Regions from separate parts of the Psychrobacillus sp. NPDC096389 genome, predicted to be linked through region 2. Evidence: riboswitches for the same ligand, from Rfam matches in the RefSeq annotation. Region 2 holds a riboswitch; each other region holds the start of a gene.

Region 1 (4,378 bases), on a different contig from region 2:
TAGTTCTTTTGCTTTAATCGTATTTTGCACGTATAAGTTTAGCGAAACACCTTGGTCGATATGGCGTTGACGCGCAGCATTTTGTTTTAATGTCCAATGTTGATCGATGAAATAAGCTGATTTATAAAACCATGTTGTCTCTGAATTCAAATCTGGCACTGTTACTGGAATTTTATAATCCTTTTTCTCTTCCGAATAGAATTTTTGGAAAATCGGATCAATACTTGCTGTGCTTCCAGCTAGAATAGATGTCGATGAGTTCGGTGCAACTGCCATTAAATAGCCGTTACGGATTCCATTAGTAGCTATATCTTCGCGTAGTTCATTCCACTCTTCACTTTCGTAAGCACGTTTTTCAAAATAAGTTCCCGTTTGCCAATCCGATCCTTCAAACAAAGGATAAGCCCCTTTTTCTTTGGCCAGCTCACCTGAAGCTTGAATCGTTAAGAAGGCAATTCTTTCATATAATTTATCTGCAAACTCCACTGCTTCATCTGATTCCCAGCGAATGCTATTTAATGCTAATAAATGATGCCAACCAAATGTTCCAAGCCCAATTCCACGATATCTAGCATTCGTGCGCTCCGCTTGCGGAACAGGAATCATATTCAAATCAATTACATTATCGAGCATGCGTACTTGGATGTTGATTAAGCGTTCCAAAACATTGGCAGGAACAGCTCGTCCTAGATTAATAGAAGATAAATTACATACGACAAAATCTCCTGATTTCCGGCGAGTTACGATGATATCATCTTCTAATTGAATGGATTCAAATGTAGTAGCACTTTGGTTTTGGAAAATCTCCGTACATAAATTACTGCTATACACCATACCTGCATGCTTGTTCGGATTGCTTCGATTCACTTCATCACGATAAAACATGAACGGTACACCGGTTTCTAGTTGAGAGCGCATAATACGTTTCATCAAGTCGATTGCAGGAACCGTTTCACGAGATAGACGACTGTCATTCACGCATTCCTCGTACTTTTGGCGGAATGAACCTTCCCCGCGTTTTTCATCATAGAAGTCTTCCAATGAATAACCTTTTAACTGACGTACTTCATGTGGGTCAAATAAATGCCATTCTTCCCGTGCATCTACCTTTTCCATAAATAAATCCGGTAAGCAAACACCTGTGAAAATATCGTGCGCACGAAGACGGTCATCTCCATTGTTTAAACGTAAATCTAAAAATGTGAAAATATCTTTATGCCAAACATCTAAGTAAACAGCAACCGCTCCTTGACGCTGACCAAGCTGATCTACACTCACTGCTGTGTTATTTAATTGTTTAATCCAAGGAAGTACACCACTGGATGCCCCTACAAATCCTCGAATCGAAGAACCACGGCTACGTACTTTCCCCATATACACACCAATCCCACCACCGAATTTGGACAGTGTTGCCACATCTGTGTTGCTGTCATATATTCCTTGCAAACTGTCGTCTACTGTGTCGATGAAGCAACTAGAAAGTTGTCCGTGCGGCTTTCCTGCATTTGAAAGTGTTGGGGTTGCTACAGTCATATACAAATTGCTCATTGCCCAATATGATTCTTGTATTTTCGCAAGACGAGATTCTTGCTCATCTTTCATTAATGTCATTGCAATCATCATCCAACGCTCTTGCGGAAGTTCCACGATGGAATTATCGAAGTCTTTTGCGACATAGCGATCTAGCAATGTTTTTAAGCCAATATAAGTGAATAAATTATCGCGGTTTGGAACAATTATTTCGGCTAATTGTTGTAGTTCTTCGGGTGAATAAGCTTCTGTAATGCGTTTGTCATAAAGTCCCTTAGAAACTAGCAATTGTACATTGCTTGCAAACTTACTGTAAACTCTATCTGCTGAAGTGCCTCTTATTTGAGCTACCTTTTCATATACGTCTGCTAAATGAATGCGGGCTGCAACAAATGTCCAGTATGGCTCTTGTTCGTCTAGAAAGCTTAGTGCTTCTAGCGACATCGATTTCGCCCATGCAGATGTCGTTCCTTCTGGATGTTTTGCTATCCATTTCTCATGTACTTTCACTAATGGAGCAATGTTCGTTTCTCCAAATTCATTTATTAGTTGGTGTAATAGTTCTTGTTTTGTAGTGTTTGATATCGTTGTCATATAAATTCCTCCTTAGTTATTTGGTCAATGAGTAGATATGTAGTCGTCAAATTTTGGAGACACAAAAAAGCGATGTCTCAAGCCTCTTCGGCTGAGTCATCGCTCAAAATTTAAAAGTAGGAAACAATAGAACCAATTCTTTAAAATGATTAAAAAGGTCCTTCGCCTCCACCTCTCAACCCCCGAAGAAAGTGTTGCTTCATACGATAAAAAAGGCAGGTCTACTGGCTCGTGTTTCATCCTTCTGCTGTCCTTCCCACGATCGCTCGCAGTGGTTAATTCAACAGTTGTCGACACTTACAGTTGCGGGGACAGCTTCGGTATTGCACCGAATTCCCTTTTAAACCATAAAGGTACCTAATTATCGTCAAAATACTATATGTTGTGTTTTATTTTCTAATATAGCCTAACATATTGTGTTTAGACTTGTACAGTGGAAAGAATCAATTGCATCCAAAGAATCATTTTAACAGTTATTTGACCAAATAAAAAGATGGACATCCGTAAAATGTCCACCTCTTTTCATTACATAAAAACGATAATTGCTAACACTGCCGCTAACACCAAACGGTATATAGCAAATGGCATTAATTTAATTCGCGAAATTAATTTTAAGAAAAATTTGATCGAAATTAAAGCAAATACAAATGCACTAATAAAACCTACTGCATAAAAGCCCATATCATTCATATTAATATGTTCCCAATTCTTCATAACAGACACTAAACTTGCCCCGGCCATAATTGGCACAGCCATGATGAAAGTAAAATCTGCTGCGGTTTTATGGCTCATTCCGAACAATACACCACCAGAAATCGTTGCACCTGAACGAGAGAATCCTGGCCATAATGATAGACATTGAACCAATCCCACTTTAAATGCTTGGGCATATGTAATTTGGTCCAAACTAACGATTTTCGGTTTTTTCGGTCCAAACTTATCCGCAACAATCATTAAAATAGACCCAGCTATAAGGCTAAAAATAACTGTCTTTACACCAAACAAATTATCATCAATAAAATCTTTAAGTGCGAATCCTAAAATAACAGCAGGGAGCATTCCAACAATTACATGTAATAAATTGAACTGTTTACTCGATTGCTCGCTATCTATTTTATACAATCCTACTAAACTAAATAATCGTTTCCACATAACTACGACTACCGCTAAAATCGATCCCAATTGTACAACGATCTTAAATGTATTTGCTGAATACATACCTAAAAACTCTTCTGTTTTTAGCCACATGTCATCCACAATAATCATATGACCTGTAGATGAAACAGGTGCAAACTCTGTCATACCTTCAACAAACCCTAATATTAATGCTCTTAATAATTCTAGAAATTCCATAAGATCTCCTTAGTCACGTTTTTTAAAATACCAAACAATAAATGCGATACCTACAACTGCTAAAATTGCATACACAATATTAGAGTAAATATCCATATACCCAACAATTTCATCCCAATTCTCCCCGACAGCTGCTCCAACTGAAACTAAAACCGTATTCCATATAAGTGTTCCTAGCGTCGTGAACAATAGAAACAGGCTAAACTTCATATTCGACATACCAGCGGGAATTGATATCAAACTTCTAACAAGCGGAACTAATCTTCCGAAAAATACCGCCCACACTCCGTATTTGTCGAACCAAGCATCTGCCTTATGAATATCTTTAATCGTTAGTCGTAAAATCTTCCCATACTTCTGCACTATTTTCTCTAAGCGCTCTACATCTAACAGTGTACCGATCCAATATAAAATAGCTGCTCCAATAACCGAACCAGCAGTCGACGCAACAATTATGCCAAACTTGGTCATCAATGTTGTTGTCGTCATAAATCCTCCAAGCGTTAAAATTACTTCTGAAGGAATTGGTGGGAAAATATTTTCTACTAATATTAGTAAAAATACACCCAGGTATCCAAACTGGTTCATCCAGTCTGCAATCCACGCTTCCATTATACTCCCACGTCCTCTAACTTAATGTTTACTATCCAAAATTCTGATTGACTTCCTAATCGAATTGGTGGTCCCCAAAAACCAAAACCGGATGATACAAGTGCATGCAAACTCCCTTTTTGCATATATCCATAATCGAGTTCAAATAATTTCCGTGTAAAAAGATGGTTTGGCCACATTTGTCCACGATGTGTATGTCCAGACACATGAAAATCCACCCCTTCTTTTTCTGGTATGAATAAATTCGAAGGCGTATGATCCATCACAAACCAAGGAAGATCTCGTTTAA
Region 2 (4,378 bases):
AAATATAGTGAAGATATTGATGATATTTTTGAACGTTCGATTGAAGACATTATTGACGAACTACCAAATGAAGACATTGCGCATAAACGTTTAAGCCTATTGATCAAACTAGGGCTTGGATATTTGACCTTGGAAAGAAAAACACAATCCTTATCAAATGGTGAATTTCAATGTGTTCATTTAGTTTCGGAGCTATTTGCCAACTCTAAAAATCCACATACGCTTTTTATTTTTGACGAGCCTTCCAAAGGTTTATCACAAAATATTTTAAATCAATTTATCGATAGCGTCCGAGTTATTTTAGAAGATGAATCTGTCTCCATGATTATGATTGAGCATAATGCTTATATGTTAGATAACGCTGATTTCATCGCAGATTTTGGTAAAAGACAGCTTACACCAGTAGAGCATTTAGATGTTGTTAGTCATGATGAATATTATCGTCTTCAAAATCAAAATGATATTGCTGCTCCGACAACTATCTCCTCTACACTCAAGGAGCAAACAGGCATTCATTACTTGGAAGAAAATCATATCGATTATTTTAAGAACGCAGAAAATGTTTATAAAGGCGGTATTTTAAAGAGTCTATCCTCTATGGCCCGTTTGATTTATGGAGAGTATGAATCAAATAAAATTGCACCCGTCATTGCGATTGATTTGGAAAGACATTTGTATAGCCAATACAGTTTTCTATATGAAATTGGCGGACTGATCAACCATATTGTGGCTGCGCATCCGACCAATAAAGATACGAGAAGCTTTGATTTCTTTACTCAAGACAATCATTGTCCATCATGCTCAGGGCGTCTAGCGATTGAAATATTTGATAAAGAGCTTGTTATACAAAACAAAAATGTTCCATTTTGGGATGGTCTATTCTATCCAGAAGTGATGGATGTATTAAAATATTATCAATTCGCTAAATTAGAATTTATATTTGAAGAACTGAAAAATGAACTGGGACAGGACTTGACAAAAAGTTATAATGATATGTCAGATGAAGAAAAACATACATTTTGGTATGGCTATTTTGAAAAGTCGTTTTATGACAAACAAGGAAAAGCTCGTAGAACATGGGTAGGTTTTAATACGATTCTCGGGATGTATATGGTCGTTTCCAAATCAATTATTAAAGAGCAAATGAAAGAGTCTAAAGAAAAAATAACCTGTCCGATTTGTCAGGGCACTGTGTTAAACCATCATAGAAAACTCCAATTTGGGAACACAGATATTCGGGAGATTATTCATCAGCCGCTCGATCAAGTGTTGGAAACAGTAGGGATGTTACCAGAACTAGTAAAAATGAAATCTATTGTCGGTGGAGAGATGACTTTGACAGAGGATGTGTCTTTGCTACCTAGAGAAACACAAGTCGCGCTGAAAATGTTTGAATTGGAGATGGCGAGCTTTGCTGGTTATGAAGTAGTGTTACAAAATGCTTTACCATTTTGGGAAACGATTAAAGGCAATATCGAATCCATCAGCACAAATAACGAGGTAACCATCTGTGATTTTGACCATATCACGGAGACGAGAGAAACAATTATTGATCAGTATTTCACCAATGGGAAGTACAAAAAACTAACGTATGTGTATGAAGCTTTTGGATATAAAAAAATTGTTACCCAAATAAATAAAATCAAAAAAAGTCATCCATGCCCGTTCTGTAAAGGAAAGAAAGTCATTACAGAAGAAAATCTCCATGATGGTGTATTAAAATTAACGATCCCTTGTGTGAGCTGTCATGCAAGTGGTATTAATGAGGAAGGACTTCAGGAAGTAATTGAAGGCACTACCATTCAAACATGGCACAGTGGAAAAGTAAGTGATGTGGTGGAGAATAATTTATATTCGGAAGCTGTTGCTGCCATTCCAATTTTCAATCGTATACGCGAGTTGAATAAAAGAGATTTGATGGCGGTTTATCAATGCCTTGAAGAGAATAATAAGAAAAAATAAGATGTAGAAATCCATATTTGTACCAGTCCCTTGCCTCTTTTATAAAGGCAAGGGATTTTTTACTTTTCTTATCGTTATGAAAATTTTCCTCGCTCGCTAAAAATAGAAAATAACAAATGATTTTTAAAAAACAATTGTAAATGTTAAGAATATTTGATATGTTGGAATAGAAAATTGAATAAGTGTAGAAATAGGTGCAGAAATAGCAAATAGCTTTTCTGCTTAAAAGGGAAGTTCGGTTAGAGTCCGACGCTGTCCCGCAACTGTATATGGGAGCGATTCGAAAAAGCCACTGTTTTCTTCAAAAGAAGATGGGAAGGTTCGAAAAGCAATGACCATAAGCCAGGAGACCTGCCTATTTTAGCATGCATCAATACCTACGAGGATAGGGGGTGTTAAGTGCGAGAGTAATGAGCGTGTTTTTTTAAACATGTTTATTTAAGTATTCCTTCGTGTCTTAACAACTTCTTCATAGAAGTTGTTTTTTTATTGTCCATTTTTATAAATAATGAACTTGAAAACGAAGATTACTTTCTTTCAAAAGCACGTTCCTTTGTAAGGGCTTTCAAAAAGAGCAAGCATACAATTTGGATGGGAGGAAAAGAAATGGAAGCTGTACAGAAATTTTATCCAGGCCTCGATGGTGTAGTGGCGGCAGAAACAAAAATTTCCTTTTTAGATACAGTACAAGGGGAAATCGTTATTCAAGGATATGACCTTATTGAGTTATCCAAAACAAAAGAGTATTTAGATATTGTTCACCTTTTACTCGCAGGAGAACTTCCAAACATAGAAGAAAAAGCCGCTTTGGAAGAAGTATTAAAGAGAGAATATGATGTGCCAAAGGAAATACTAGATATCTTTAAGCTTCTACCTAGTAATACACACCCGATGGATGCTTTACGCACGGGGCTTTCTTCTCTAGCGGGATTTGATCAACAAATAGATGACAGCACAGCAGAAGCAAATATGAAAAAGGCACTTAAACTATTGGGGAAGGTTCCGAATCTCGTTGCAAATAGCTATAGAGTAACCCAACAGCAAGATGTGATAGCGCCACTTCCAGAATTATCGTACAGTGCCAACTTTTTTTATATGATTACGGGTAAAAAACCGACCCCGTTAGAAGAACAGATATTTGATCGTTCGCTTGTTTTGTATAGTGAGCATGAAATGCCAAACTCTACCTTTACTGCTAGAGTAATAGCTTCCACAAAATCCGATATGTATGGTGCACTCACTGGAGCAGTCGCTTCCCTAAAAGGAAATTTGCACGGCGGAGCAAACGAAGCAGTTATGTATATGCTACTAGAAGCAAAAACGGTAGAAGAATTTGAAAAAGTGCTGGAAACAAAATTGGCCAATAAAGATCGGATTATGGGATTTGGTCATCGTGTTTATATGAAAAAAATGGATCCTAGAGCAACCATTATGAAAGATGCATTACGTCAATTATGTGAGATACAAGGGGACGATCTTCTGTATCAAATGTGTGAAGCCGGGGAAAGAATAATGGAGAAAGAAAAGGGCATCTACCCAAATCTTGACTATTATGCAGCGCCGGTATATTGGATGCTCGGTATTCCGATTCCTTTATATACACCGATTTTCTATAGTTCTAGAACAGTAGGTTTATGCGCACATGTGATGGAGCAGCATGCAAATAACCGATTATTTCGACCGAGAGTACATTATACAGGCGAGCGACGCGCCATTATTATCAACCAATAGACAAATAGTAGCTTAAAGCACGCCCGCCATATGAATGTTCTGCAAAACATCCATATCAATTTTAAACTAATATCATTGGAAAGGAAAGATTAACTTGTTATCTATCAATGAACGAACGAAAACGGATATTTTACTAGAGGAAATAGCAGATTATGTACTGCATAAAGACATCGTTAGCGAGGAAGCTTTTCAAACAGCACAGTACGTATTATTAGACACGCTTGGATGCGGTATTCTCGCACTCAATTACCCGGAATGCACGAAGCTATTGGGACCAGTTGTGCCGGGTACAGTTGTTCCGAACGGCTCGCGAGTACCTGGTACTTCCTTTGTCCTCGATCCAGTAAAAGGAGCTTTTAATATCGGATGTATGATCAGATGGCTAGATTTCAATGATACATGGCTAGCGGCAGAATGGGGCCATCCATCAGACAACCTAGGGGGAATCCTTGCTGTTGCCGATTATTTATCGCAGAAAAATATTGCAGAAGGAAAAGAGCCTTTAACAATCCAATACGTGTTAGAAATGATGATTAAAGCACATGAAATCCAAGGCGTCCTTGCACTAGAAAACAGTTTAAATCGAGTTGGACTTGACCATGTTTTATTCGTCAAAATTGCTACTACTGCTGTCGTAACGAAAATGCTTGGAGGTACGAGAGAAGAAATCGTTAGTGCACTATCG
Region 3 (4,378 bases), on a different contig from region 2:
CTTCCAGTTCCTTCTTATGAAGGAAAGAAACCTTTTCTGTATGTATTAAGTGGTTCTATTCAAATTGGAGACTATACTGTCAATAAACAAGAAGCCGTGACAGATTTAGTAGAGGAAATTCCTTTTTTCACAGCAAACGAAGATACAACTGTCATCTTGTTTTTAGTAGATATGCATGCGCCAGCTTTCTCAGATGGTACCATTAGCGGAACTAAAATTCAGAGATAAATTAGTAATGGAAGAGCGTACCGATCATTTGTTGATTCGGCACGCTTTTTTTGCCTAGGAAACTATAAAAATTTAGACTTGTGGATAATTTATAAAAGTTACATGAGGTATGGCATTTTTTGTATTATACGTAGTATAGGGAGAATGCGTCGCAAGGTATCCGCTAGCCTTCGCGCTTGGCGCATCATGCATGAGCCAACTCGTGTTTCACACGAGTCGAGTGTCTTATGACTGCGACTCATGCGGCCCGAAACACTGCGGCAAATATATCCGAGCTAATTATCTGGAGAAGTTTACCCAATAAAAAATGCGCAACATTCTAGCCATTACTCGCAACATTGTATAGAATTCCCGCAACATTCTACCTCAAATGCGCAACATTGACAAAAATGAGTCACAGCCATCGTTGTCTCACTCCAAGTAAACTTGTTGTTATAAGGATTAGTTGCTTTCATATGCAATTTAGTTGCTCTCACGCCTATTTTGGTTGCTTTGGGAGTAGATTTAGTTGCTTTCCACAATCAATTGGTTGCCCTAAGCCATTTACTGGATACACTCCATGAAAAAATTTGCATCACATTTTGGTTTTAGTGAGCAGATACTCAATAAGTAAATAATTTCTATTGATTTTCACTGTAGATGGCGACTCCTATCGAGACCAACAAAATGTTGGTCTCGAAGGTGTTACCACATGATGTGGCGCTCTTAGCCTTTGTTCTTCTGGGAGTAAAATGAGCCTTCACAAGGATGAAGGCTCATCACTCACCCCACGGAAAGCGTCCGTCCTGCAGCGAAAATCATGGCGGACACTTTATCCAGCTCGCTAAGACGCATTCTCCCTATTATGTGTATCCATCATATTTAGTAAATCAAGCAAGACACAGGCATCTTAGCACTTTTATTATATTATTCCTCTTCAATCTTTCCAAAAACTTCATCTTTTGTTTGTTCGAATGCTTTTTGCAAATTGCGTTTGTACAATTCTTTCTCTTGTTCATTCAAATTTAACGTATTACTTATTTCTTCTTCATAGTATTTAAAGATAGTCTGAAGTGATGTGGATTCATTTGCGATACTATTTGTCATTAATGTATGTTTAAAGCTTTCTACGTAATAATTTTTTGTTCCAACTGTCATGTCCTAACTTCCTTTCTATCGTAAACATAAAAAGCATCTTCCCTTAGTTGTTACAAAGGAAGATGCTAATTCAATTGAATGAATATGGTTGCTCGTTGTCGTGACGAAAAATTGGTATAGAAAAGAAAATCACTATAAATGGCATAGTGAAATAAGAGGAGTCGATTCCTCCAATGTTTCTTTCCGATTACGTTTTTTCGTACGGCAGCAAATTCAAGCCGTTGCTTGTTCATAGCTGCACTTAACACCTCCTATTTCCGCGTAGGTTTTGGTGTGTACTTGAAATAGGCAGGTCTCCTGGCTCATGATCATGGCGTTTCTTTCCCTTCCCATTAACGATTAACAGTGGATTTGAAAGAATTGCTCCCATTTACAGTTGCGGGACAGCGTCGGTTTTTCACCGAACTTCCCTTTTAAGCTATTTTACCGAAGGAAAATAGCACCTAAATCTACACGTTATTCAGTTGTTCTTTTACTATAACATAGATGAAGTAGAAGAATTTTTTTTTATAAACAATCGCAAATTTGGACAAGAAAATGGCTTGGTCCCTTCCTATAATCAATAGGAGGGGGGAGAAGAATGACTATATGGAAGACAAAAAATCCGTATCAAGTTTATATTTATACTTGTTTTTTATCACAATTATTTTTTACATTTATTTTCACTGTAAGTTTGTTATATCAAGTGAAAATTGTCATGCTAGATCCATTGCAACTTGTTTTAGTAGGGACTGTTTTGGAACTATCCGTTTTTCTATTTGAAATTCCAACTGGAGTAATTTCAGATGTAAAAAGCCGGAAGCTCTCCATTATAATTGGGTACTTTTTAATAGGGGGTGGTTTTTTAATCGAGGGGTTATTCCCATATTTTATGACTGTGATTTTAGCGCAAGTTGCATGGGGAATTGGTTATACATTTACTAGTGGTTCCTTGCAAGCTTGGATTGCAGACGAAGTAGGGGAAGAGCGTGCTTCTTTAGCGTTCATACGAGGAGCAAAGGCTGGTAATCTTGGGCAAGTCATAGCAATACCTCTAAGTATATTAACGGGTCTTTATATGATTAATCTACCAATCATTATTGGTGGACTTTGTATGGTTGGGTTGGCGATATACTTAATCATATTTATGAAGGAAGAAAACTTTAAACCTCTAGAAAAAACGGAAAGAACATCTACTTGGGAAAGTATGAAGGGAAGTATGGGGAAGATTATTTTTCATGCTAGAACTAGCTTTATCATCAGAATGCTTTTCCTTATTGCTTTATTCGTTGGATTTTATAGTGAAGGATTCGATCGTTTATGGATGTCCCATTTTTTTGATGTATCTAATCTAGTAGCGCTAACGGATGAAAAGCTAGTTTTATTAACTGGAGGTATTCAATTTATGGTTGTGCTAATTTCTTTTGTAGTACTCCATTTAATGAATAGAAGCTCTATCCATCAGTATTTAAAGCATATTTATATGGTCCTTTTTACATGTAGCTTATTTATTATTGCTTCATTGATCGGCTTTGCATTGTCAACATATGCAATTGGCTTATTAGTATTTTATATCATTATTCAAGTCACAAGAAAAGTGATGTATCCGTTAGAGGATATTTGGCTAAATAAGATCATTCCAGAGTCGTCTACACGTGCAACATTTTTTTCCGTAAAAGGCCAAGTGGATGCTATCGGTCAAATTGGCGGAGCTCCTGTGATTGGTTATATTGCAACAAATTTCACGATAAGAACGGCAATTATTGTTAGCGCAATTTTGTTAACTCCAGTTCTATTTTTATACAATGTCGTTTTGAAAAAGCATCGGTCTTGATACTGATGCTTTTGTTTTCAATATATGATATTTACTTAAGTGAATGTCGATAATTACTTGATCTATTTCGAATTAAAAAATTTTTCTTTGAATGCTGGACTTAATTCACTCCATACATCAAATTTATTGCCATCTAAATCATAGAAAACAAAGTTATTTCCACTATGTCCTCTGTCTTCAATTTCTCCTACTTTTATTTGTTTATCTATAAAATCATGATGGATAGCTTTTAGAGAGTTTAATCCATCCACTTCAAATGTTATAGAGAAACACTCTTGATCGTAAACATCATAGAAGTTTGAGCTTTGGCCTTCTTTAGCTTTAACAAGAAATATACTTTGGTTTGCAAGATTTAGAATTGCTTTGTCTTCATCTATATAACTTAACTCGGCACCTAATTTGTTAATATACCATTCCGAAGAAAACTCTATATTAGTGACGGGTATATAAGTGGTGCCTATTCTTAATAATTTGTCGTTCATCTAACTCCCCCTTTTATTTGTATTTCTCTATTAAATCCACTTTACCTCTATTTTTGCTTAATAAATTTAATAAAGCCTCACTCAAAAGTGAGTGAGGCTTTATTCGCACAAGCAACATTGTCAAATAGTTATGAGAAAAACGAAGGGAGATCTTTTCAGATGCTTAATCTGTTTCTCCGTATATATTTACCCTGTAGAAAAATTAGGAAACTGGTAATATTTACTGAATTTAGTTCAGCCCATTTCTCTTCTTTTAATCGGCAAGTAGATTTCCATAAATATTTTTTCGTATAACCAGTCATGGCAATGTTCATCGTAATATTCGAAGTCATAGACGTTTTCATCGACCTCGTAATGAGAAGTTGGTAACCAATCATCCAAAATATATTGCCAGGTACCTTTAATAGAATCGACAAATTGTTCTACTTCTACGAGTGGAGTTCTAAAAACTGCGTATGTCGCTGCTGGTATTTTCAACTTTGTCAGTTCTTTAGGGAGATGGGTGTCATGGTCGTAATTTACAGCAAATAAATAAGTAAAGCTGTCTTTCAATTCGGTTCCACTTAGATTAATACAATATTCCCCATGTTTTTTTGGAGATAATAGATTGTATAGCGTACTTTCGATTGCCTCATCATCTGAAATCCTTTGTTCCCAAAAAGCGGGTGCATCCCTTGTATAAGACACTTTTTCCAAGTAACTCTCAAATGTTTTTCCT

What was found. A riboswitch is a leader RNA that binds a small molecule or an ion and turns the genes downstream of it on or off. The one in region 2 is predicted to bind cobalamin.
Region 1: linked by a shared signal. The riboswitch ahead of ACIQ38_RS15660 (ribonucleoside-diphosphate reductase subunit alpha) and the one ahead of mmgD (citrate synthase) in region 2 are both predicted to bind cobalamin.
Region 3: linked by a shared signal. The riboswitch ahead of ACIQ38_RS16660 (hypothetical protein) and the one ahead of mmgD (citrate synthase) in region 2 are both predicted to bind cobalamin.

What each region holds. Positions count from the first base shown of each region.
Region 1 covers NZ_JBIWFB010000006.1:145,877-150,254, reverse strand. The annotation lists gene ACIQ38_RS15660 (ribonucleoside-diphosphate reductase subunit alpha) at 1-2,124, opposite strand, end outside; cobalamin riboswitch at 2,322-2,499, opposite strand; gene ACIQ38_RS15655 (undecaprenyl-diphosphate phosphatase) at 2,650-3,477, opposite strand; gene ACIQ38_RS15650 (DedA family protein) at 3,487-4,089, opposite strand; gene ACIQ38_RS15645 (metallophosphoesterase) at 4,089-4,378, opposite strand, start outside.
Region 2 covers NZ_JBIWFB010000005.1:70,570-74,947, reverse strand. The annotation lists gene ACIQ38_RS13685 (ATP-binding cassette domain-containing protein) at 1-1,962, shown strand, start outside; cobalamin riboswitch at 2,138-2,335, shown strand; gene mmgD (citrate synthase) at 2,569-3,693, shown strand; gene prpD (2-methylcitrate dehydratase) at 3,788-4,378, shown strand, end outside.
Region 3 covers NZ_JBIWFB010000007.1:101,423-105,800, forward strand. The annotation lists gene ACIQ38_RS16655 (pirin family protein) at 1-228, shown strand, start outside; gene ACIQ38_RS16660 (hypothetical protein) at 1,135-1,365, opposite strand; cobalamin riboswitch at 1,636-1,827, opposite strand; gene ACIQ38_RS16665 (MFS transporter) at 1,946-3,178, shown strand; gene ACIQ38_RS16670 (VOC family protein) at 3,241-3,660, opposite strand; gene ACIQ38_RS16675 (AraC family transcriptional regulator) at 3,895-4,378, opposite strand, start outside.